Regions from separate parts of the Zongyangia acetica genome, predicted to be linked through region 1. Evidence: predicted binding sites of a transcription regulator. Region 1 holds the regulator's gene; the other holds the start of a gene.

The links. Region 1 encodes HrcA, which represses chaperone genes, less so after heat shock. Its sites were predicted from a motif close to TGTTAGCACTCNNNNNNNNNGAGTGCTAACA; they were not measured.
Region 2: a site for HrcA is predicted at 1,318-1,348, ahead of WGC32_RS06690 (co-chaperone GroES). Genes of this name have one in related genera too.

What each region holds. Positions count from the first base shown of each region.
Region 1 is NZ_JBBEWN010000002.1:194,510-217,562, reverse strand. Features, by position in the region: gene WGC32_RS02825 (MarR family winged helix-turn-helix transcriptional regulator) at 1-359, opposite strand, end outside; gene dnaJ (molecular chaperone DnaJ) at 674-1,849, opposite strand; gene dnaK (molecular chaperone DnaK) at 1,946-3,784, opposite strand; gene grpE (nucleotide exchange factor GrpE) at 3,877-4,443, opposite strand; gene hrcA (heat-inducible transcriptional repressor HrcA) at 4,484-5,548, opposite strand; gene hemW (radical SAM family heme chaperone HemW) at 5,733-6,854, opposite strand; gene lepA (translation elongation factor 4) at 6,914-8,722, opposite strand; gene WGC32_RS02790 (hypothetical protein) at 8,849-9,181, opposite strand; gene spoIIP (stage II sporulation protein P) at 9,206-10,360, opposite strand; gene gpr (GPR endopeptidase) at 10,462-11,334, opposite strand; gene rpsT (30S ribosomal protein S20) at 11,501-11,767, shown strand; gene WGC32_RS02770 (hypothetical protein) at 11,987-12,133, shown strand; gene spoVAE (stage V sporulation protein AE) at 12,287-12,643, opposite strand; gene spoVAD (stage V sporulation protein AD) at 12,655-13,668, opposite strand; gene spoVAC (stage V sporulation protein AC) at 13,686-14,129, opposite strand; gene WGC32_RS02750 (adenylosuccinate synthase) at 14,374-15,648, shown strand; gene WGC32_RS02745 (peptidoglycan DD-metalloendopeptidase family protein) at 15,841-16,626, shown strand; gene WGC32_RS02740 (5-deoxy-glucuronate isomerase) at 16,809-17,600, shown strand; gene WGC32_RS02735 (GntR family transcriptional regulator) at 17,625-18,275, shown strand; gene WGC32_RS02730 (sporulation transcriptional regulator SpoIIID) at 18,450-18,731, opposite strand; gene WGC32_RS02725 (hypothetical protein) at 19,046-21,520, opposite strand; gene WGC32_RS02720 (zinc ribbon domain-containing protein) at 21,517-22,320, opposite strand; gene WGC32_RS02715 (S8 family peptidase) at 22,361-23,053, opposite strand, start outside.
Region 2 is NZ_JBBEWN010000006.1:14,120-17,219, reverse strand. Features, by position in the region: gene WGC32_RS06700 (AAA family ATPase) at 1-467, shown strand, start outside; gene WGC32_RS06695 (TraX family protein) at 468-1,178, shown strand; gene WGC32_RS06690 (co-chaperone GroES) at 1,389-1,673, shown strand; gene groL (chaperonin GroEL) at 1,712-3,100, shown strand, end outside.

The sequences.
Region 1 (23,053 bases):
TCCCCAATCTGGTCAATGATGCGTCCCATCTGCTGATACAGATCCTGCCGCATCTTGAAGATGAGCTGTTTTCCCAAAGGAGTAAGTTTCACGATGGTAACACGGGCGTCAGACACATCGTGTTCCTTGGTGATCAATCCTCTTGCTACCATCTTTTTTATTAAAACTGCCACCCTCGCTGTACTGATATTCAGAATGTCACTGATCTTCCCCGCGGTGATAGTTTCATTAGACTCATCAAGCAGCCGGAGCACCGCTCCAATGCCTGCTTGGGTTTCATCCATCCGTTTGAAAAAAGCAGTAGGATGAAATTGCTCCAGCTTATGGAGCATGGCTTCAATCTGCGCTTGGGTAGCCATAAAAGGACCTCCCCTCAAAAAACTAACTAGGTTAGATTATAGATCACAGTTTTATCTTTCATAAGATAAAACTGTGAATACTTTTTGAATATTCAAAAAGCCGATGGAGCGTTGCCGAGGGGGCTGGCCTTAGACTCTTTCCGGCCGGGACAAAAACATGGGTGGAATGTTTTGAAAGCTCCTATTTCAATCTGTAAACGGAAATAAAAAAGCTCCGTGTATTTTTTCACGGAGCCTTTCATTGTTTCAAATTCCCGGGATATGGGAATATGGTTAAAGTTTCCCGTTAGACGTGGGACAACTTATAGGACTATTTAGCTTTTACCTTCCCAAGCGTCCTTGAGCTTATCGAAGAAACCTTTCCGTTTCTCATAGTTTTTCTCAGAGGAAGCACCCTCAAACTGCTTGAGCAGATCCTTTTGCTTTGCGCTCAGGTTCTTGGGCACCTCGATGGTGACCTTGACGTACTGGTCGCCCCGTCCCCGGCCATTGATGAGGGGGATTCCCTTGTTTTTAAGCCGGAAGGTGGTGCCAGGCTGGGTTCCTTCGTGAATGCTGTATTTCACCTTGCCGTCGATGGTGGGAACTACCACCTCGTCGCCAAAGACCGCCTGGGTGAAGGTGATGGGGATTTCACACCAAACATCGAAGCCATCCCGGTCGAAGATGGGGTCGGGCCGGACGCTGACATTGACGTTCAGGTTACCGGCAGGCCCGCCGTTGATGCCCATATCCCCCTGGCCAGATACAGCAAAGGTTTGGCCGTCATCGATACCGGCGGGGATGTTGACCTCGATGGTCTTGTTGACACGAACCCGACCCAAGCCGTTACAAGCCGTACAGGGATCGGAAATGATTTTTCCTTTACCGGAGCACTTGGAGCAGGTCCGGGTGGAGTTGATGACGCCGAAGGGGGTCCGCTGGGTCACCCGTACCTGGCCGGAGCCGTGACAGTCAGGACAGGTCTTGATGGCGTCGGCATTTTTGGCGCCGGTGCCGCCGCAGGTTTTACAGGTTTCCAGCCGGGAAATCTTCAGCCGTTTGGTACAGCCTTTGGCCGCTTCCAAAAAGCTGAGGACGATGGAGGAGCGCAGGTCGTTACCCCGTACAGGTCCGTTGGGGTTCCGAGAACCGCCGCCTCCGCCAAAGCCACCGAAACCACCGCCGAAAAAGCTGTCGAAGATATCGCCCAGATCGTCAAATCCAAAGCCGCCTGCACCGCCATAAGCTCCCGCGCCGCCTGCGCCCGCCCCATAGGACGGGTCCACGCCGGCGTGGCCGAATTGATCGTAACGCGCGCGCTTTTCAGGATTGGAGAGGACCTCATAGGCTTCTCCAACCTCTTTGAATTTGGCTTCTGCTTCCTTATCTCCTGGATTGAGGTCCGGGTGATACTTTTTTGCAACTTTACGATATGCTTTTTTGATCTCGTCCTCCGAGGCGCCCTTTTCGACGCCAAGGACTTCGTAATAATCTCTCTTTTCTGGCAAATTGATCACCCTTACGTATGAATTGTCACAAACCACCTGCACAAGATAAGACCGGGTATAGGCCCAGTCTTATCATCGCGCAGCTGTTTTAGTATATTACTTGTTCTGGTCTTCGTCAACCTCTTTGTAGTCGGCGTCCACCACGTTGTCATCGTGGGGAGCTTCAGCGCCAGGGGCAGCGCCGCCTGCAGCCTGACCGGCTGCTTGGGTCTGCTGGTATACTTTGGAGGAGACTTCATAGAACTTTTTCTGCAGCTCATCCTGGCGGGACTTGATGGCCTCCAGATCGGTGCCCTTCAGCGCTTCTTTCAGGGCGTCTACCTTGGCCTGGACATCCGCTTTATCGGCGGCGTCGATCTTGTCACCCAGGTCGGTGAGGGTTTTCTCACACTGATAGACCATTTGGTCTGCGCCGTTTCTTACATCGATTTCCTCACGGCGCTTTTTGTCCTCAGCGGCATACTGCTCAGCCTCTTTGACTGCCTTTTCAATGTCCTCCTTGGACATGTTGGTGGAGGAGGTAATGGTGATGTTCTGCTCCTTGCCGGTGCCGAGATCTTTTGCGGTAACATGGACAATGCCGTTGGCGTCGATGTCGAAGGTTACCTCGATCTGAGGCACACCCCGGGGCGCAGCAGGGATGCCGTCCAGACGGAACATACCCAGAGTCTTGTTATCTTTCGCCATCTCACGCTCACCCTGGAGGACATGGACCTCAACCGAAGTCTGGCCGTCAGCAGCGGTGGAGAAGATCTGGGACTTCTTGGTGGGGATGGTGGTGTTGCGGTCAATGATCTTGGTGAAGACACCGCCCAGGGTTTCCAGGCCCAGGGACAGAGGGGTAACATCCAGCAGCAGCAAGCCTTTGACGTCGCCGCCCAGGACGCCGCCCTGGATAGCCGCGCCGATGGCGACGCACTCATCGGGGTTGATGCCCTTGAAGGGCTCTTTGCCGGTGATCTTCTGAACTGCTTCCTGAACAGCGGGGATACGGGTGGAACCGCCTACCAGCAGGATCTTATCAAGATCAGAAGCGGACAGGCCGGAGTCGGACAGAGCCTGGCGTACCGGACCCATGGTGGCTTCCACCAGGTCAGCGGTCAGTTCGTTGAATTTTGCCCGGGTCAGGTTCATATCCATGTGTTTCGGGCCGGTGGCGTCTGCGGTGATAAAGGGCAGGTTGATGTTGGCCTGGGTGACGCTGGAAAGCTCGATTTTTGCTTTCTCCGCCGCCTCTTTCAGCCGCTGCATCGCCATTTTATCGCCGGTCAGGTCGATGCCGTTTTCTTTCTTAAACTGGTCGGCCAGATAGTTGACAATCCGGTTATCAAAGTCATCGCCGCCCAAGCGGTTGTTGCCTGCGGTGGCCAGTACTTCCTGTACGCCGTCGCCCATTTCGATGATGGAGACATCGAAGGTGCCGCCGCCCAGGTCGTAAACCATGATCTTCTGATCGTTTTCTTTATCTACGCCGTAAGCCAGTGCTGCGGCGGTGGGCTCGTTGATAATTCTCTTGACTTCCAGTCCGGCAATCCGGCCGGCATCCTTGGTAGCCTGGCGCTGTGCGTCGGTGAAGTAAGCCGGTACGGTAATAACCGCGTCATAGACCTTTTCGCCCAGATAGGCTTCTGCGTCAGTCTTCAGCTTTTGCAGGATCATAGCGGAAATTTCTTGGGGAGTAAAGCCTTTGCCATCAATATTTACCTTATAGTCAGAGCCCATATGGCGTTTGATGGAGCTGACGGTGTGATCCGGATTAGCGATGGCCTGACGTTTTGCAACCTGTCCTACCAGACGCTCACCGTTTTTAAAAGAGACAACAGAAGGTGTTGTCCGGTCGCCTTCCGCGTTGGGGATGACGACAGCCTCGCCGCCTTCCATAACGGCGACACATGAGTTTGTAGTACCTAAGTCAATACCAATGATTTTTCCCATAATCAATTCCTCCTCGAATCTTACATTCGAATTCTATACTTTTCAGTTCGTTATATTCTGCATTTATGTGAAAGGCCCAGGGCCTTTGCTTCTTAATTTGCAACCTTCACCATGGCGTACCGCAGGATTTTGTCGCCCATCCGGTAGCCTTTCTGGAAGACCTCTACCACCTGGGACTGGCCCAGGGAATCGTCGTCCACATGCATCACCGCGTGATGCAGCGTTGGATCAAAGTCTCCCTCGGTGGGATTGATCTCCTCAATTCCCAGCTTTTTGATGGTTTCCAGCAGTCCGTCGTAGATCATCTGCACTCCCTTGCGGAAGTTCTCGTCGGTGCTTTCGGTGGCCAGGGCACGCTCGAAATTATCCAGCACCGTCAGAAACTGAGCTGCGGTATCCGCCTTGGCGTCGGTATAAATCTGATCCTTTTCCCGCTGGGAACGCTTGCGGAAGTTGTCAAATTCGGCCATGGAGCGCAGCAGCTTATCGTTGAGATCCTTGACCTGCTCTTTGAGGGCCTCGGTTTCGTCGGGAGCCTTTGCCTCCTGCTCTGCTTGGGCGCTTTGAGAAGGGGTTTCCTGCTCGGTGCCCGCTGCCTCCTGCTGGGAAGCAGTTTCCGGCTCGGCGGCCTCCGGGCTCTTGTTTTTCTTTTCGGCCACGTCAATGTCTCCTTTCGGTTTTCATGATGTATGTGAAATGTTATTCGTTGGATGATGAAGACGTCTCCGGCGTGATATCCTCCTCTTCGGAAATTTCGGTGAGAAGCCGTCCCAAGGTGTCGGCAAAATACTGGATGTGGGGGATGAGTTTCGGATAATCCATCCGCACCGGCCCCACAATGCCAATGATGCCGGATCTGGAAGAGCCTACATTATAGCGGGCGATGACAATGCTGGAATCGGCAAGCTCTGATTTTCCAGCTTCTTTGCCGATGGAGACGTTTTTATCCTTCATCTCCTCGTTGATGAGCCGGAGCATTTCATCCCGCTTGTTGAGAAAGGTCAGAAGGTCGTGCGCTACAGGGGTGAACTCCTGATAGGTAAGCAGATTGGTTTCTCCTTCTACGTAGTAGCGCCCGGCGTAAATCTGCCGGCACAGATCGAAGATACAGACCAGCAGCGGCGTGAACACCCGGGAATATTCTCCCAGGGCCACAGCCACCGATTGAAGGTAGAGCTTGGAAACGCCTTCCAAGGATTGACCTCTGAACCGGGAGTTGACATATTTCCGGAAGAAATCCAGCACCTGGGGGGTGACGGCAAAATCCACCCGGCAGACCTTGCTCTTGACCACGCCGTTGGAGGCGATGACCAAGACCACCAAGGTCCTGGGCCCGGAGGGGATAATGTCGATCCGGCGCACCGTTACATCCTCCGGCGTCATGGTGGAGGAAACGGTGACACAGTGGGTGGCTTGGGCCAGGGCCGTAGCCGCGTCTTCTACCAACTGGTCGGGATCGGGGTGCTGAATGTTAAAGAGCGCGTCAATTTCCGCCTTTTCTGCGGCGGTCAGGGGCTGGGTCTGCATCAGGTTGTTGATGTAGAGCCGGTATCCCTTGTGGGAGGGCACACGCCCTGCTGAAGTATGGGGCTGTTCAAGATAACCCATCTCAAACAGGGCCGCCATTTCGTTGCGGATGGTTGCGGGGGAGATTGCGTAATCCATCACCGACGCCAGCAGCTTGGATCCTACCGGCTCACCGGTTTTGGTGTAAATCTCGATGATCGCTGAGAGGATTTGCATCTTCCGTCTATCCAGTTCCACAGCGTATCACCTCTTTTTGCTATTTTAGCACTCTTGATTATGGAGTGCTAAATCTTACAGTTATCAATGTATCACTTCTCTTTTAGTATGTCAAGGGACTTCATAGTTTATTTACAAAAATGTTGGCAATCGTCCACAGAGACTGCCAAAAAAGAAAACGCGGCTGTTTTTCGGCCGCGTTTTTTTAACAGGAGATAGTATTCAAGAGATGAGAAATAATGCTGTTGGAGAGGAGAAACCCCTCCGTCGTCAGGGAGAGATGATGTCCGTTTAGACAAAGAAGACCCCGGCGCTCCAGGGGCGGACAAGCCCTTTCCAAAGGGGAGACGTCAACGGAAAACCGGCTGCCCAGCTGATCCAGGTTGATCCCCTCTGCCAGCCGCAGCCCCAGCATGAACTCCTCGAAAAAGCCGCCCCCATCGCAGACGCCATCAAAGGGGATGTCTCCGAAGCCGGGCGCTTTACAGAAGGATTCCAGGTCCCGTGGCAGGGCAAAGCGGCTGCCGCCGTAGTAGGAATGGGCGGCAGGGCCAAAGCCCAGATATTCCTGGCACCGCCAGTATTTCAGGTTGTGGCGGCTCTCATAGCCCGGTTTCGCAAAGTTGGAAATTTCATACTGATGAAAGCCCAAGGAGGAAAGCCCCTCCACCGCGGCCAGATACAGATCGACCTGGGTATCCTCGTCGGGGATTTGGGAGAGAAAGCGGGGGGAGTTGTAAACGGTGCCCTCCTCTACCTTTAAAATATAGGCAGAGATATGGGTGGGCTTTAGGGAGGCGGCAAAATCCAGCGTTTGGGAGAGGGAGGGGGCTGTCTGTCCGATGACCCCCAGCATGACGTCCAGGGAGATGTTGTCTATCCCGCCCTGCCGGGCCAGCTCCACCGACTGGGCCACCTCTTCCCGGGTGTGGCGGCGGCCCAGAAGGCGCAGTTCGGAGGAAACGGCCGACTGCATGCCAAAGCTCACCCGGGTAAAACCAAGCCTCCCTAAGGCGGCGATGGTATCCCCCTCAGCGGCTCTGGGATTGGCCTCGGCGGTGATTTCACAGTCCTTAGAGAGTGGGAAATGGGCGGCCACCGCCTCCAAAATCCGGGAAAGCCGCTGGGATCCCAGCAAGGTAGGGGTGCCGCCTCCCAGATAAACGGAGTCCGCCTTTTCCGTGGGGGCGGTAGCAATATGACGGAGCAGGGCGGCGGTGTAGGCATCCATTGCCTCATCGCCGCCCCGGAGGGAATAGAAATCGCAGTAGGGGCATTTGGAGCGGCAGAAGGGAACGTGGATGTAAATGCCGATGGGCTGGGGCATCCAAAGACCTCCTTTGAGAAAAAGGCCGCCGCAGGTCGCGGCGGCCGGTTTTGACAGATTTAGTCGTCCAGCTTGAGGACAGCCATAAAGGCCTCCTGGGGAACCTCCACAGTACCCAGCTGGCGCATCCGTTTTTTGCCTTCCTTCTGTTTTTCCAGAAGTTTCTTTTTCCGGGTGATGTCGCCGCCATAGCACTTGGCCAATACATCCTTGCGCATGGCTTTGACCGTCTCCCGAGCGATGATCTTGCCGCCGATGGCCGCCTGGATGGGCACCTCAAACATCTGGCGGGGAATATTTTCTTTGAGCTTCTCGCAGATCCGGCGGGCCCTGGGATAGGCGTTGTCGGCAAAGACGATGAAGGAGAGGGCGTCTACGATCTCGCCGTTTAAAAGGATGTCCAACTTGACAAGACGGGAGGGAACATAGCCCTTCATCTCATAGTCGAAGGAGGCATAGCCTTTGGTCCTGGACTTGAGAGCGTCGAAAAAGTCGTAGACAATCTCCCCCAAAGGCAGGTCGTAGTGAAGCTCTACCCGGTCGGTGTCAAGATACTTGGTATCCTTGTAGACGCCTCGCCGCTCCTGACACAGCTCCATGATGTTGCCGATATAGGCGGTGGGGGTCAGGATGTTGGCGGCGACCATAGGCTCCTCCGCATCCTGGATGGTGGCAGGGTCGGGGAAGTTGGTGGGGTTGTCGATATAGACAGTCTCCCCGGAGGTGAGGATGACCTTATAGATAACGCTGGGAGCGGTGGTAATGATGTCCAGATTAAACTCCCGCTCAATCCGCTCCTGGATGATCTCCATGTGGAGCAGGCCCAAAAATCCGCATCGGAAGCCGAAGCCCAACGCCACCGAGGTTTCCGGCTCAAAGGAGAGGGATGCGTCGTTGAGCTGAAGCTTTTCCAGGGCCTCCCGGAGATCCGGATATTTGGCCCCGTCGGCAGGGTAGATGCCGCAGAACACCATGGGGTTGACCTTCCGGTAACCGGGCAAGGGTTCCGCCGCCGGATTTGCCGCGTCGGTGACAGTGTCGCCCACCGTGGTGTCCTGTACCGTTTTAATGCTGGCGGTGATGTATCCCACCTGTCCGGCGGAAAGCTCCTCCAGAGGGATCAGGTTGGTCGCCCCCATGGCACCGGCTTCCACCACAGTGAACTCGGAGCCGGAAGCCATCATCCGGATGGTCATGCCGGGGCGGACCGTCCCCTCCATGACCCGGACATAGACAATGACGCCTTTGTAGCTGTCGTAATAGGAGTCGAAGATCAGCGCTTTCAAAGGGGCTTGGTCATCCCCCTGAGGAGCGGGGATATCGGTGACCACCCGTTCCAGCACCTCTTCGATATTGATCCCCGCCTTGGCAGAGATCCGGGGAGCATCTAGGGCGGGAATGCCGATGATGTCCTCGATTTCGTGGCAGACCCGGTCTGGATCCGCGGCGGGCAGGTCGATTTTGTTGATGATAGGCACGACCTCCAGGTCGTGCTCAATGGCAAGGTAGGTATTGGCCAGGGTCTGGGCTTCAATGCCCTGGGAGGCGTCCACCACCAAAAGGGCCCCTTCGCAGGCGGCTAAGGAGCGGGAAACCTCATAGTTAAAGTCCACATGTCCCGGGGTATCGATGAGATTAAAACAGTAATGCTCCCCGTTTTTGGCCTCATAATCCAGCCGGACGGCCCGGGCTTTGATGGTAATGCCCCGCTCCCGTTCCAGCTCCATGTTGTCCAGAATCTGGTCCTCCATGTCCCGCTGGGCCACGGTGCTGGTCATCTCCAGCATCCGGTCGGCCAGGGTGGACTTGCCGTGGTCTATATGTGCGATAATGCAGAAGTTGCGGATGTGTTCGCGGTCATACTGCAACAGTGATCACCTCTTCGCCGTTGTCTAAAGCGCCCCTAGGCAGGGCGGAATCCAAGGGATTTACAGCTCATTATAGCACAACAAAAGCGCCCTTCGCAACAGAGATGGGGCGCTTTGGTGAAATATTCAAAAGGGAAGAACCTGCTGCCAGTCAAGCCCTCCGGCGTAGGAGATCAGATCGGGGATAAACCGGTAGCGGATGGGGATGAGGGCGCGAAAGGGGTAGACAGCTTCCCGGATATCCGTAAAGATGCCGGTATCCAGGGTGTAATCCTTGCCCAGCCAGGTGATATTGGCCTGATTTTCCCCTGTCCTTTCAACCAGAAGCAGGGCGTTGTCATCGCCGAAGCCACGGGCGCGGGAATGAATGTCAGCGACGAAGATGCCCATCATCCCCAGATAGAGGAGGATGGAAATGGCAAAGCTGGCAAAAAAATAGCGAAGCTGCTCTTTGGACATGTGTTTTGACTTCCTTATTTCATATTATTCCCCCTGGGATAGGATCAGCTCAGCCAAGGCCTTGCCGCACAGCTCCCCGGAATAGACAGCCTCCTCCAGGGAATTGCCGTGAGCGCCAAACTCCAGAAGCAGGCTGCCAGGGGTCTTATTCATATTATAAAGGCGGTAGCAAAAGAAGATGGGGCGGGTCAATCCCGGATAGTCGGCCTCCATCTGGCTTTGAAAGGCGGCGGAAAAACGGAGGTTATCCGGCCAGTTTGGCATATTCATGGTGCCGTCGTCACAGCCGGAAATAATCATAATCTGGGCCGCCTTTTTGCCGTCGATTTCCGCCACCGGCGCAATGCGGGTGCCGTCGCTTTCCTCGATGGCGTCCCGGTGGACGTCGATGGTGATTTTGATGGAGGGATATTCATCTAAATATTTCTGAATGGTCTCTGCGCTGCGCTCATAGGCGCCGTTGTATGAAGGGTAATCGTGGAGGGTGGTGTCGTGGATGACCCCGATACCGGCAGCCTCCAGCTGTTTGGCAATCTCATCCCCCACCCGGATCATGTTTTTATCCTGCTCGGTAGAGCGGGAATTATACCTGTCATCATAGTAGTCCCGGGTCACCGGCTCATAGGCCTCGGTGGCATGGGTGTGGTAGATAAGGACGGTAGGTTCCTCCGGGGTGGAGAGATCCAAATCCCACGCCTTGTCCAGCTGGGCCTGCACGTCACTGTTGGAAAGTTCGGTGGAATTTTTGAGGAATCCGTGGTCCAGAGGGATGTAGATACCGCCGGCCTGGGCGGTATAGGTCCGCTCCACAATGGGGCCTCGGTTTTCCTCCGGCACCGGCTCCACCTGGATGGACTCTGAGGAGGAAGAGGATTCGGACTGGGATTCCTCAGAGGATTCCGACTCCGGTTTGGTGGTGGAGGGCGGCGTCACATAGGGGTCGGATTCCTCCTCCCCGTCGTCGATCTCATCGGCAAAGCGCTGGCGGATCAGGGAAAGGCCGCCGTCGGGCATCCCCAGGACCGCGGAGAGAACCGCCGCCTGCTGGGTGAATTTTTCGATATAGGGGGCGGACACAGCCGCTACCTTAATGCAAACGGCCAAAATGGCCGCCACAAGACAAAGGGAAAGGATTTTTTTACCCGTCCGGCCCAGACGGCGATTCCTTCTTTTTCGCATCAAATGCATAACCTCCTCCCTTTGGGTCGGGAAACAAAACGAACGCCATTATCATTTCTATGCGGAGGAGGGGAAGGGTATGCTTACCGAGGACGGGCAGGCTACATGGTCAAATAGATTAGGTCTTCCCGGCTGATATCCGGTTGCAGGGCGCTGTTGATGCCAAGGGAGATGACCTTGGCCGAGCGGGAAATCAGGGTGTCAATGTCCCGGGGCGTCACCATCATGGCGCTCTGGGAGGTCGGCGGGGGAAGGGAAGCCCCCGCCTGCTCCAAAACGCTGTGGGCCAGGGTGGTGGAATCCACAACAGTGGGTACCCCCATGGAGATGACGGGCACCCCCAGGGTGGAGCGGCTCAGTTCCTTGCGGCGGTTGAGGACCCCGGAGCCGGGAGAGATGCCGGTATCGGAGATCTGCACAGTTCGCCCCAAGCGCTGAGGATTTTGGGCGGCTAAGGCATCGATGACGATGACCTGATCGGGCTTTACAAAGTCGACCAGGGCGCCGATGATTTCTGAGGTTTCCATGCCGGTCTGCCCCAAAACACCGGGGGAGATGGCCGCCACCGGGGCCAGAGTGTCCAGCCCTGCCGCAGAAGCCGCCGCCCCCTGGATGTGGCGGGTGGCCAGGATGCCCTCGGTCACCAAAGGCCCCAGGGCGTCGGGAGTAATGTTGTGGTTGCCCAGTCCCACCACCAAGGTCAGGCCCCGCCTCCGCAGAAGCCGCCGCAGGGAGGAACAGACGGCCTCCACAGCGTCGTCAGCCGCGGTAATCGAGGCGGAAAAGGCCTCCACTGTAATGGTAATGTAGGTCCCGATGGGCTTGTGCAGCCGGTGAGCGGCCTCTTGACTATGGACCTGGATGGTGCTAACCTGGACATTACCGATCTGGCTGTCCTGTGATGTGATACCGGGAATTTCCTTTTCGGTGAGAAACTCCCTTGCCTCTATGGCGAGGTCGGTGCGGAAGTTCATTTTGGGCCTCCTCTGGCTGCTTTGTCCCCCAGACGGGGAGAAAAGCAAAAATAATCAAGTTTTTTACGGAAAAACCGCAATTTTCTAAGCGTAACCAGTTGATTTTTTGAAAAAATAATGCTAATATAATTTGTACTGTCTTCGAGTTATAAAAGGAGGTGTAATGATGCCTAACATTAAATCTGCAAAGAAAAGAGTTAAGGTCAATGCAGTGAAAGCCATGCAGAACAAAGCCCTCAAGAGCAACCTCAAAACCGTCATCAAAAAAGCTGAGCTTGCCACTGCGGAAGGTGCGGCCGATATGCAGGACAGCGTAAAGCTGGCAGTTAAAAAGATCGATCAGGCTTGTGCAAAGGGGCTTATGCATAAAAATTGCGCATCCAGAAAGAAATCTCATCTTGTCAGCAAGATGAATGCCGCTGCTGCAAAATAGCCTTTAGCGAATATTGTCTCACGCAAAAGCAGGATGTGTGCTGGAGTGACAGCATACAAACTGCTTTTTTACTTTCCCGGATGCTTTTTTCACGGAATGACACAATCCGCTCAAAACCGCAGGAAATACCAGTTGACACCGAGGGCCGCTTTGTTTATCATAGAGACAAGATAACCTTGTGTTCTATTTCTGTATCTTTGACGGATGGAGGTTTTATAGATGATGTCTAAAGACAAGCTGAAATTCTTGACAGTGGTGCTGAGCATTTTTTCCTTGGTGGCCTCTGTGGCGTACATTGCTTACCGGATGGCCAGTGAGCGGGCCTATCGGGAAAAATGGAAGGACTATAACGACTGCGGCATATAAACGATGGAGAGTAAAGGACGGCGAAACGCCGTCCTTTTTATATTTTGTCTATGGGACCACGGCTGCCTTTTTACACTGCTGCCGCAGATGGGACGACAAAATCCACCGCCCTTGCAGCACAGGTGACTGGGCGGAAGACTGCCGCCCGGCAGGCTAGGATTTCTCTTTTGGCTTGAAAATGAGAGCAATGAGTAGACCGAAAAAGATGGCGGCGGAGATGCCGGCGGCAGCGGCAGTAATACCACCGGTCAGAACGCCTAAGAGCCCCTGTTCCGCTACGGCCTTGTGGACGCCTTTGGCCAGCAGATTGCCAAATCCGGTCAGAGGGACGGTGGCGCCGGCGCCGGCGAAGTCCACCAAGGGCTGATAGAGGCCCAAAGCGCCGAGGATCACGCCGGCCACCACATAGGAGACCAGGATCCGGGCTGGGGTCAGTTTGGTTTTATCGATGAGCAGCTGGGCGATGACGCAGAGCAGCCCGCCGATTACAAAGGCTTTGATATAATCCATCCAAATTCACCTCACTTTGTATGGGAGATATGCACCAGATGGGCAATGCCGGGGATGGACTGTCCCTGCTGTACGCTGGTGGGGCTCAGGAGAGCTCCGGTGGCGATAAAGAGCATGTTTTTAATCTCCCCGTCCCGCACCCGGGAGAGGATGTAGGAGCAGAGGACGGAACCCGCACAGCCGCAGCCGGAACCGCCGGCGTGGACATCCTGTTTTTCCCGGTCGTAGATGAGCAGTCCACAGTCGGCATGATGACCGCTGATGTCGATGTTTTCCCTGCCCAGCAGATCGTAGAGGAGATCTGAACCGATCTGACCCAGGTCCCCGGTGAGGATGAGGTCATAGTCGTCGGGCTTTGTCCCGGTGTCCTCCAGAAACTGTTTGATGGTGGAGGCAGCGGCGGGAGCCATGGCGGCCCCCATATTGTTGGCGTCCTTGATGCCGTAATCCTCAATCCGCCCAGCGGTAACCGCCCGGATATAGGGCGGGGCATCGGACTGGCCTACGATGGCGCAGCCGGCGCCGGTCACCGTCCATTGGGCGGAGGGAGGCCGCTGGCCGCCGTACTCCAGAGGGTAACGGAACTGTTTTTCCGCGCTGCAAAAATGGGAAGACGTCACGGCGGCCGTCCGGGAGGCGCAGCCGGCGTCCACAAAGATGGAGGCCATCAGCAGGCTTTCCGCCATGGTGGAGCAGGCCCCATAGACGCCCAGAAAAGGGATGCCCAGGTCCCGCAGGCCATAGGCGGAGCCGGTGCACTGGTTGAGCAGGTCCCCGGCGAAGATATAGTCGATGTCGGCGCTGGAAAGCTTGGATTTTTCTAGGGCTTTATTGACCACCTGCTGCTGCATCCGGCTTTCCGCCTTTTCCCAGGTGGTTTCTCCGAAGGTGCAGTCGTCGTTGATGAGGTCAAAGCAGCGGGCCAAGGGACCTTGGGCCTCCTTTTTGGAGCCAAGGGCGGCAAATCCCACCACCGAAGGGCAGGAGTTTAACAGCAGGGTATAGCGTCCTATACGGGTTGGCATGATGGATAACTCCTTCCTTATACAATTGAGAACAGATAGAGGATCAGGCCATAGACAATGGAAGCGGTGATGCCGTAGACAAGGACAGGCCCGGCGATGACAAACATCTTGGCGCCCAGTCCCAGGATAAAGCCCTCGCTTTTAAATTCCAGGGCAGGGGCGGTAATGGAGTTGGAAAATCCGGTAATGGGCACCAGGGTGCCGGCGCCGCCTACCTTGGCGATGTTATCGAAGATATTCAGGCCGGTGAGCAGGGAGGCCAGAAAGATCAGGGAGATGGAAGCGGCTGTACTGGCTTCGTCAGCGGGCAGCCCTAGGGAGCGGCTGATGTTGACAATGACCTGTCCCAGGGTGCAGATCAGGCCGCCGACGAGAAAGGCCATCAGACAGTTTTTCCAGGTGGGGGAGCTGGGGGAATATTTTTTGTTGAGCTGTTCGTATTCATTGGGTGTCAGGGACACAGACCATCATCTCCTGTTGTATTTTTTGAGAAAACTGTCTCTATTTTCCCACCGGCGGGACAGATTATGTAATATGCCGGGAGGAAAACTCTCTCTGGCTCCGGAAAAGAAGCGGAGATTTATGAATTTTCTGCGTTTTTTTCGCTTTTTCGTTGATTCAGCAAAAACCATTTGCTATAATAACAACTGTGTGTTCAGCTTTGGCTGAACCGCCAATTTTAAATGATGAAATGAGGTTATACCATTGCCAGCAAGCGTAGTTGTCGGCGTCCAGTGGGGCGATGAAGGCAAAGGAAAAATCATTGACATCCTGGCTTCCCGTGCCGATGTAGTGGTGCGTTCCCAGGGTGGCAACAATGCGGGCCACACCGTGGAAAATCAGGGAGAGGTCTACAAACTGCACCTGATTCCCTCGGGCATTCTCTATCCGGGTACTCAGTGCCTCATCGGCGCAGGTACCGTCATCGACCCAAAGGTGTTGCTGGAGGAGATCGACGGCCTGAAAGCCCGTGGTATTACCTGTGAGAATCTGAAAATAGATCCCAGGGCTCATATTATTATGCCCTGGCATATTAAACTGGATAGCCTGTCTGAGAAACTCAGAGGCAAGGCGGAAATCGGCACCACCGGCCGCGGTATCGGCCCCTGCTACATGGACAAAGCGGAGCGCAGCGGCATCCGGTTTTACGATCTGGTTCATCCGGTGCTCCTGGAGGAGAAGGCCAAACTGGTGGGTGAGATCAAAAATCTCTATCTGACCAAGGTCTATGAAACCGAAGCGATGGATGTCGACGCCATTATCGATGAATACATTGAATACGGCAAACGGCTCAAACCCTATATGGACGATGTGTCGGTGCTTGCCTACGAAGCCTGCAAAGCGGGCAAAAATGTGCTCTTTGAGGGGGCCCAGGGAACCCAGCTGGATCTTGATTTCGGCACCTATCCCTTTGTCACATCTTCCCATCCCCTTTCTGCCGGCGTCTGCACCGGAACTGGCGTAGGCCCCACGGTGATCGATCAGATCTACGGCGTAGCCAAAGCCTACACCACCCGGGTAGGCAAAGGTCCTTTCCCCACCGAGTTGTTGGATGAGATGGGGGACAAGATCCGCAACAAAGGCAATGAGTTCGGCACCACCACCGGACGTCCCCGCCGCTGCGGTTGGTTTGACAGCGTTATCATGCGCCACGCAGTACGGGTCAACGGTTTGACCGGCCTTGCCATCAATAAGCTGGATACCCTGTCCGGCCTTGGTGACCTGAAGGTATGCACCGCCTATAAGCTGCCGGACGGCACCATCATCAAAGATTTTCCGGCGACCCTGGAGGAACTGGCCAACTGCGAGCCGGTCTATGAAACCCTCAAGGGATTTGACGACGATATCACCGGCTGCCAGTCCTTTGACGCACTTCCTCAGCTGTGCAAAGACTACATCGCGCGGCTGGAGGAGCTGTGCGAGTGCCCGGTAAAGATGGTGGGCGTGGGTCCGTCCAGAGCCCAGAATCTGGAGAGATAAGCAAAACACAAAAAATGATGGAGCGCGTAAGCGCTCCATTTTTTTATATATGAAAAACATACTGTCATGATGTCCGCGAAAATTTTTCGCAGAAAGAAAAAATCCATGTTTAAATTGGAAGCAAAGAATAAATACTAAGGTTGTGGCAAAACAGATTTGGCTGAAAGAATCAACATGGAGGTGTCATTTGCAATGGCAGAAACACGTTTTTCAGGTAAAGATTCCAAGATGAAGAAATTTTTATCCGGCAAAGGCTTTTATATTGCCCTGGCCGTTTGTCTGGTAGGAGCGGGAGCGGCATCTTGGGTGGCCATCGATTCATCCCTGAAGGGGCTGGACGAGGGGCAAAGTATTGCAGTACCGCAAGAGAGCAGTGAGGTGAATGAAGATTGGGGATTTCCAGAATTAGAGGAAACAAACGAGGAGCAGAGCGATGTGGAAATATCATCACGGCCCTCCACACAGGAGTCAACCTCCTCATCCTCGTCTACGCAGCAGCAGCCGTCATCCGGGCAGTCCGAGCCCTCCGAACAACAGGTGTTATCGCCAACACAGCAAGAGGTGCAGTTTATGCTGCCTCTCTCTGGGGACGTGATCACTAAATACAGCGCCGGGGAGCTGGTAAAGAACCAGACCCTGGGAGACTGGCGCACCCACGACGGCATCGACATGGCTGCGGCGGCAGGAACACCGGTAAAGGCGGTGGCCGAGGGTACAGTGGAATCGGTCATCGATGATCCTCTGTGGGGAAAAACCGTATCCATCTCCCATGCCGGAGGCTATGAAAGCTACTATGCAGGCCTGGCGGAGGATGTGTCCTTGAAGGAAGGCCAGGCAGTGGAGATCGGCCAGCTGGTCGGATATGTGGGAGAAAGCCCTTTGACCGAGGTGGCGCTGGAATCCCATCTCCACTTCGGCCTAAAGCAGGACGGAGAATGGGTTGACCCCTTAGTAAGCATGGACAAGCTCCAGGACTGACAGATGGAAAGAAAGAGCCGCTTAGCAAGTGGCTCTTTTTTATTGATGAGATTTATTGTATTTTTGTCAATAAAATTGTATACAATTTTATTGACAAAAATACAATGTAGTGCTATGCTGAGGACAGAAAAAGGGGCGGTGAGTCCCAGAAACAGTGAAATACATAGAAAGAGGCGCGAGCGATGAAAATTTCTCAGAAGGGTCCTTTCCAGAAGGGCTATAATGCCATTGTCAAAGAAGAAGTCAACAAGGATATGGGTATGGACTTTGGCGTCCTGTGCATGGATCAGGGAGATGTTGTAGAATACAACGAGCCCAAAGAGGTAGTTTATACCCTGACAAACGGCGTCATTACCTTTGAGTTTGCGGGCAAAAAGGAGACAGCGGATCGGCCGGACTGCTTCCACAATGATCCTATCCTTCTCCACGTGCCGGAAAACACCCCGGTGAAGATCACCTGCCTGTCCGACCATGCGGAACTGTCCATTCAGCGCACCACCAACAAACGCCATTTCGCTCCAAAACTGTACCGTGCCGCCGACTGCCTGTGCCCGTCCGAAGAGCGGGGAAAGGGAACCTTAGGCGAGGCTTCCACCCGGATTGTCCGGACCTTCTTCGACCGTTCCACCTGCCCGGAGACCAACTTCTTTATCGGTGAAGTGGTCAACTTCCCCGGAAAATGGTCCAGCTTCCCGCCCCACAGCCATGTTGAGCCGGAGATCTACTTCTACAAATTCCTGCCTGAGAATGGTTATGGCTTCGGCGAGTTTGGAGATGAAGCTTATAAGATTAAACACAATGATCTGACCGGTATGCCGGATGAAAAGACCCATTCCCAGTGCGTGGCGCCGGGTTATGCGGAATACTATCTGTGGGTCATCCGTCTGCAGGACGATAAGGATATTGTAACCACCGTAGTTCCCGAATACGCCTGGACCACAGAGCCGGGGGCAAAATACTTCCCAGAGATCTAACCTGCCAAGGAAAGGGAACACGCGATGAACGGGAAGAGAAAAAGCCTCAGCGACACAGTTTACGACACCATCCTTGAAATGATCCTCCATTATGAGCTGGTCTGCGGGGAAAGAATCCCCGAGGACAAAATTGCAGCCCAGCTGGGTATGAGCCGCACCCCGATCCGGGAGGCCTTACGGCGGCTGGCGGCGGAGGGACTGATCACCATCTATCCCAAGCGCTTTGCCGAGGTTGTCTCTTTCAGCGAAGAGGATATGCACCATCTGGGGGTCGTCCGCCTCAACCAGGAAATTCTGGCGGTTCAACTGGCCATCTATCACGGCAGCAATGCAGAATTTGACTGGTTGCGCGAGCTGGCAAAGGAATGCCAGTGTTATGAAAAGATGGATGACCTCTACATGCGGGCCAAGCAGGACGCCCAGTTTCATCTGTACCTGTCCGAGATTGGGAAGAACCCTATCCTTTACAAATTCCAGCAGGAACTGTATCTAAAGAGCCGGCTGCTGATTGTATCCGGAAAGGCGGATGACCGGTGTGATTTAAGTGTTCATGAAGAGATTGTGGACGCTCTGGTCGCCAGGGATGAAAAGCGGGCTACAGAGGCCGTTGTCAATCATTTGGGCAGCTTTTATCATGTGGGACAGGAGTGCCGCTATGGCCTGCAGCTGCTATAATCGAGAGAATGCCATATAAAATAGGATGTATTTATTTCTCCCTTTAGCCAGAAGGCTAGGAATGGGCCCTGAAAAATCAGGGCCCATTCCTATTGTGGGGAAGGAAAGAAATACTATAAAAAAGCCCGGGACCTTGTATCCCGAGCTTTTTATTTCAGGGGAGTGAATCGTTTCTTATTTTACGGCGTTTTTTTCGTCGTGGGCGCTTTTATACAGAAGATATTTGCGGCGGGTGGCCATGCCGCCTCGGATATGACGTTCCTGCTTGTTAATGTCCAGTACCTTTTTGACCTGGACATACAGCTGGGGATTGAGTTTTTTTAAACGTTCTGACACATCTTTATGTACCGTACTTTTCGATATATGGAAAACAGTGGCCGCTTTTCTCACCGTCGCATTGTTTTCGATAATATAGGCCGCAAGTGAAACTGCCCGTTCTTCCGGTAGACCCTTCAAAACATTTCCCTCCCTCGTGAAACGATATCTTGTGACATATATATGCGCGGGGACAGGGGCCTTATGCCCTCGCTGATGGCAGTCCGCTGTTTTTTTCGGGATGATGAGAGGCTCTTTTGCTCAGATCTGTTTGAGGAAAGATGCCGTAGTCATTTACGGCAGATGGTCAGGACGGGATTCTACCGGCGGAAATTGCTGAAAAAGAAAAAATGAGTCGGCCGCCATCCCTCGTATTTTATCCGCAGAGATGGCGGCCGGTGAGAAGGGAGAAGAATAAAAAGCAAGAGTTAGTGGTGACGATAAACCATAATAGCTTATCGGATAACTATACTTTCGCCATAAATACTGTCTCCATAAATTCTGCCGGTTTCTTTTTCAATGGTGATCATACTGGTTAGGGTATTGGGTTCAACATGCAGGCCTTTGCTCAGTCGTTCCTCCACCTCCTTGTCACTCATTTGATACCGAATGGTGACGACATAACGGTCGTCATACTCTAGAGTTTCTTCGTCTACAATGATATAGTTTCCATCATCCGTATGTAGTTGATTGTAATAATCCAGGATGATTTGTGTGGCAGTGTCATAATCAAAGGGACCAGCTGTTTCAGTGATAGGACTAGAGAAAGAATAGCGTATCTGATACGTAGCGGTGGCGTCATATCCCATATATTCCATCGACGCACCAAATTCCATGATAATTTGGTCGACACTGCCAGAATCGTGAAGTGTAACGATCACGTCTACATCTTCATACTCCAGGTTATTCATGCCGCTGATTTGGCCTGTGGAAAAACCTGTTCCTGTAAATTCCTGTCCAGAAACCGTAAACCGTATTTGTTTTCCCAAGATTTCTTGGTTCATGATAGATTCACGCGATATAGAATCAAAATTAAAGAGATCAGGAGGAATTTCCATGCTTTGTTGTGACCGGGACGGTTCTGTATACTGAATATGAGCGACGCCATCTCTATATTCTGTAGTCCAAACGAAATTCTGACCCATGATTTGCATATCGGAGATACTGGATATCTCAACCTGAGATAGGTCGTCTTTTTTATAATTGGAGACGGTTGAATCTGAATGCAAGCTGACCTGAATGTTTGCGCTTTCACCCTCAGCGGAGATCGACATTTCAGCCTCAAGTGAAAGCTGCTCAGACCATGAGCCAGAGGCAGTTGTTTTTGTAACTGCGGATAAATACTTTTCGTAGGCTCCTGGATCAATTGACGAACCAGAGCTGCCTTCTTCAACGGTGTTTTGCGATTTTTCGGCGTATTCATTCCAGTCATATTTATTTTCAGTAACAACCTTTGTAGAACAGGACTGTAAAAAAAGAATGAATTCCAAGGTGTCGGAATTATTCTGCTTCAGTTGCTGTGTGACATCTGATGAGAAAACATTGTTTTGGATCAACAAATTCCGGATGGCATAGGACGATTGTAGGGCGAATAACAAAGTTTCTTTGTTTTCGCGCAGTAGGTCTTCTGATAGTCCATTTTCCCGGATTTCATCATTGATCCTAGCATATTCCTCCTGAGCAAACGATTGCAGCATAGAACAGCAGGTTGCTCGAGTGATGGTTTCATTGAGATCCAATGCCTGAGAGGTACCGGGGAGGATAGACATAATAAAAGAAGCGACGTCCATCAGACACAGGGGTGACATACCCTGGACAACGTCAGAGCCAATCTCAACGATCCCGTCGTAAACAGCGGTAGCTGTCCCTAAAGTGCTGTCATCCAATAAAGTTTGGAGGTGCTGTGCTGCGTTTTTAATAATTTTTAACTTTTCGTCTTGAAATACGCTATTCTCCCTATCACTTAAAAAAGTAGACTCTAAAAGGTCTTTTTGCGATTCACTGATTTGCTGATAGATTTGATATTGGCTCACCTGTTCGATAATGCCAGTGCCTATCCCAGTAAAGTTTGAAGAAAAGCCTAGCAGCTTAAGAGCATCATCATCGATTCCCAATAATTTCATCATATCATGAGTAAGGCCAAATACTTCGCCCTGTAAGGTCAGTGTCTGATAATCAAGAGAATCTGTGATATTGGGGTCGATTTGAGAGAAGCAGGTCATAATCTCCACAAGCGCGTCTAGATATTGATGTTCATTGGCGTTTAAAACATCCTCGGACCACCAGGCAAATGCTATGTCACTCACAAAGTGGCTGTTATAGTCCATAATCAGGGAAATGATAGAGCTTAGGTTATGAAGCAAAGCAATATCCTGCTGCGTGGCAGTTTCATCCACCTCTGTCCACGTAAAGAAGTAGTTGTCATTGAGCAGCATGTATTTTGCATCGAATATTGTGAATGGACGGTAAATCGAGAGTGGGATTTCCCCAGAGGGCTCTATCAGCATTTCTGCGTTCATCGCCGTGAGTATGTGGTTTAACGATAGGGAAATGGAACCGTCGCTCGAAGTCCGTAGGGGAATCTTCCAAGTCTTATCCGGATAAAAAGGAGAATCATGGTCGTATAAACATCCAGCATCCACGTCTAGCCGATAGAGGGTTGGATATCCTGAATAGACGTTTCGAGAAACGAAGACATTTTCCTCCGGAGAAAAATAATACCCGGTAACCTTTTCCACCTCTTCAGGAGTTACATAAAGATTGCCATCTCCAGCAATAACTCCTTGAATCGTGGTTTCCGCCACGGTGTTACCCACGATATACTGACATGGAATTTGGACAATTTTTTCTTCTTCATTGGCTAGGACAGTAGGATTCGCCAGCAGAATAATCAAAATCAAGCTCAGCAAGAAGGATAAATATTTTTTCATTCTGCGATACCCTCCATTACTTTTTCATATGCGTTTTTTTGCTGGTCTACATAATACTGCAATGCCCCGCCGGTCAAAACATTAAGAAGTCCTTCATCTGCTATCAGAACCAACCCATCATCCTGCACCATAAACTGTACAGGAACTGTCATTTTAACTGTAGGAAAGCTACCATCAAGCCGATTGACCAGCCACGTGGAAAAATCATCCTCAGGCGAATCCAAGCCACCATACTCGTCTACCAAAGCAAGGGCGTCTGGAACAATAAATACAACGGTAGCGGTCAGTATATTTTCCTTCTGTGCCGTCTTTACGATAGAATAAGAGATAGATTCGAACATTTTTTTGGACATAACGCCTCCTGTCAGTGAATCCACAGGCTGCCCTTGCGCATCTACAATGGCGACGGAATCATCACCAGAAAGGACACTGTAAAGGGAAGATACCACCGCATCATCTGTGGCAGAGTGGAGAAAACCCGACAGGAGAGGGATGCGGATCATGTCAAAATATGTAAGCGCGCAAAGAATGCTACCAAGAAGGATAACAACCGCCAGCAAGATGAGGCATATTTTTAGTGCAACCCCTTTCTTTCTACGGCTATGAGGCTTTTTTCCATTGTCGATGGGAGGAGATAGCTTTCCATCAATGGACAGGGAATGATCTTTCCCTCCCTGGAATACCTCCTCTTCAATTTTTGGAAGGCCTTGTATAGTTTCCAGTTTCTCTTGGCCGCAATGTGGGCATAGACCGGTATTCACGTCTAGCCTAGAGCCGCATTTTCCACAAAATTTCGCCATGGATTTTCCTCCTTTAATAGATACTTCTTTTGCTTAGCCATTACGAAGACATCCGGGTCAGGGTTTCAGCGTTGTCCTCATGGCGCAGCACTAGATGATCTTGGTCAGGAAATTCAATTTGGAAGACAGCCTCATTGACAACACCTGGATTGACAGTATCTGAGGCGTAGTCCGACTGGAACCATGGGCGCATAAACATGTTGGAGCCGGAAATGTTATAGTACATCTGCATCATTTCGCCTTCATTTTCTCCATAAATAATCGCTAAATTTCCCCCCATAAAATCAAATACCAAGCGTCCATTATATCCCCATTGCCCAAGAATGAGCTCGTCTGGGGTTGTCCCACCAGAAGATTGGGACGGTCTAAGGCTCGGATCATACATAAGGATACCGCCAACCGCCTCCAAAGTGAAAACATCAAATTCAGAACCGGCGATTATCTTCCCCCTTTCATATACATCCACCTGAATCAGCCATCTTTCTCCAGTATCCCAGTAATATGGCTCTGATTGGCGGATTTCCACGTCTAAATCTTCTGGTACCCCTAGTCGTTGCGCCAATTCTTCTAGTTGCGCAGGGGAGAAAGAGACGGTTGGACCATCTTTTTCAGCAGCAGGGATTTCCGGCCAGATCTTTTGCAGAGTTGCCCAGCAATTAGTGATATAACCTTGCCAATCGCCTGGATTGTCAACCAGTTCGAATTCTAAATCAAGGGACTGTGTGCCGTGGAA
Region 2 (3,100 bases), on a different contig from region 1:
TACGCCCCAGAGATGGATTTTTCTTGAGGGCAGAGAGCTTTTATAATGTGGCCACCGAAGTGGAACGTCTCAACGACGTGAGCCCTGTTTCTTTATATGATTCCTACGGGGGAAAATCCCTTCACTGCCAGTCCCATGGAGAAAGCTTTCTCTCCCTGATACTACATCGATTTTGGGGTAAGGGATTGTATCTATTGGACGAGCCGGAGGCGGCTCTATCCCCGGCACGGCAGCTGAGCCTGCTCTCCCGGATGGGGGAACTGGTCCGGGAAGAATCCCAGCTGGTCATCGCCACCCATTCTCCCATCCTCATGGCGTATCCGGACGCCCAGATTTATGTACTGGGAGAGAATGGTATCACCTTAACCCCCTATCAGGAGACAGAACATTATTTTATCACCAAAGAATTTTTGCAAAATCCACAGCGGATGCTGCGGGAACTGCTGAGCAATGGGGAGGACGAATAGATGGCAAAGCAAAAAGGACTTATCAGCGGATGGGGGCTCAAAATGTTTGCCCTTTTCTGCATGGTTATTGACCACATCGGTGCGTTTATACCGGGAATGCCCTTTTGGATGCGCTATATCGGACGGCTGAGCGCACCGGTATTCTTTTTCCTCATGGTTGAAGCCTTTTTCCACACTAGGAATGTGGGCAAGTATTTTCTCCGCCTGTTTGGCTGCGGTGTTCTTATGCAGCTGGGAAACGAGGGGATGAAACACCTTTTCCACAATGGGCCGGAGATCACCAATAACATCTTTCTGGGACTTGCCGGATGCCTGTTGGTTGTCATCTTCGTGGATAGTTTTATTAAGGGCAAACACCGCTTCGTCAGCTTTCTCTGTGTTGTGGCGTCGATGCTCTTTACTTTGCTGACCGAAGCCGGGCTTATTGGCATCGCTTGTAGCTTGGCGTTTTATTGCTTCCATGGACACAGAGGAAGATTGACGCTGGGCTACCTGATTGCCTGTCTTGTATCTTCCGCCATTTTGCCGCTGATGCCGGCAGAGTATTATTGGCAGGTCAATCCCCAGTGGATAATGATATTCGCGATCATTCCTATTCTCTTTTATAACGGGAAGAGAGGAAAGGACAGCACAGTCACCCGTTGGTTTTTCTACCTTTTCTACCCGCTGCACATTTGGCTTCTCTACGCCATAAGGCAGTTTATCAGGTAGTTTCCCTGGAGAAATGCCCTTCATGAATATGGCAAGGGAGGGAAAACCATACTAATATTGAACGATTTGTTAAATTTTATAATAAAGTGAAAATAATCCAAAAAGGTCTTGATTTTTATGAAAAAATAGCTAAAATATAACTTAGCACTCGGGAATAAAGAGTGCTAATAATATGTTGATACAATCATATCATACAAGGAGGAACTACAAATGACAATCAAACCTCTCGCGGACAGAGTCGTGATTAAAATGGTGGAAGCAGAGGAAACAACCAAGAGCGGGATCATCCTGGCCGGTAACGCCAAAGAGAAACCCCAGATCGCGGAAGTTATCTCCGTTGGACCGGGCGGTATGGTAGATGGCAAAGAGGTTAAAATGTACCTCAAAGAAGGCCAGAAGGTTCTGATGAGCCAGTATGCAGGCACCAATGTGAAGATCGACGGACAGGAATACATTATCCTGCGTCAGTCCGATATCCTGGCAATTGTTGAATAAGGAATTTCTAAATAGAAGTATTATTGGAGGTTTTCATTATGGCTAAAATCATTGCATATGGCGAAGAGGCAAGAAAGTCTCTCCAGTCTGGTATTGATCAACTGGCAAATACAGTAAAAATTACCATGGGCCCCAAGGGCAGAAATGTAGTTCTTGATAAAAAATTCGGTTCTCCCCTGATCACCAACGACGGTGTTACCATCGCTAAGGAGATCGACCTGGATGATCCGTTTGAGAATATGGGCGCACAGTTGGTCAAAGAGGTTGCTACCAAGACCAACGATGCAGCAGGTGATGGTACCACAACCGCTACACTGCTGGCACAGGCTCTGGTTAATGAGGGCATGAAGAACGTGGCAGCCGGCGCAAACCCCATGGTTGTTAAGAAGGGCATCCAGAAGGCTGTCAAGGCCGCTGTCGCCGAGGTGGAGAACAACTCTAAACAGGTGGCAGGCTCCGCGGATATTGCAAGAGTTGCTTCTGTTTCCTCTGGTGATGAGACCATCGGTAATCTGATTGCCGAGGCTATGGAGAAAGTAACCGCAGAAGGCGTTATCACTGTCGAAGAGTCCAGAACCGCTGAGACCTACAGCGAGGTTGTAGAGGGCATGCAGTTTGACCGGGGCTATATTGCTCCTTACATGGTCACCGATACCGATAAGATGGAAGCTGTCCTGGACGACGCTTACATCCTGATCACTGATAAGAAGATTTCCGCTATCCAGGATCTGCTGCCTCTGCTGGAGCAGATTGTACAGGCTGGCAAGAAACTCCTCATCATTGCTGAGGATGTAGAGGGCGAAGCTTTGACCACCCTGGTTGTCAACAAACTGAGAGGAACCTTTACCTGCGTCGCTGTTAAGGCTCCGGGCTTTGGCGACAGAAGAAAAGATATGCTGCAGGATATCGCCATCCTGACCGGCGGTACTGTTATCTGCGATGAGCTGGGTCTGGATCTGAAAGATACCACCATGCAGCAGCTGGGCCGCGCACGTCAGGTCAAGGTGCAGAAAGAGAACACGATTATCGTAGGCGGCGCCGGCAATCCTGATGAGATCAAGGCAAGAGTTGGCCAGATCAAAGCACAGCTTGAGACTTCTACCAGCGAATTTGACCGCGAGAAGCTCCAGGAGAGACTGGCAAAATTGGCTGGCGGCGTTGCTGTTATCAAAGTTGGTGCAGCTACCGAGATCGAGATGAAAGAGAAGAAACTGCGCATTGAGGATGCTCTCTCTGCAACCAAAGCAGCAGTAGAGGAAGGCATTGTAGCCGGCGGCGGTGTCGCTCTGATCAATGCAATACCAGCAGTTGAGAAGATCATTCCGTCCTGCGACGGCGATGAAAAGACCGGTGTTCGCATTGTTCTGAAAGCTTTGGAGGCTCCTATCCGCCAGATTGCTGAGAACGCAGGCCTGGAAGGTTCCGTT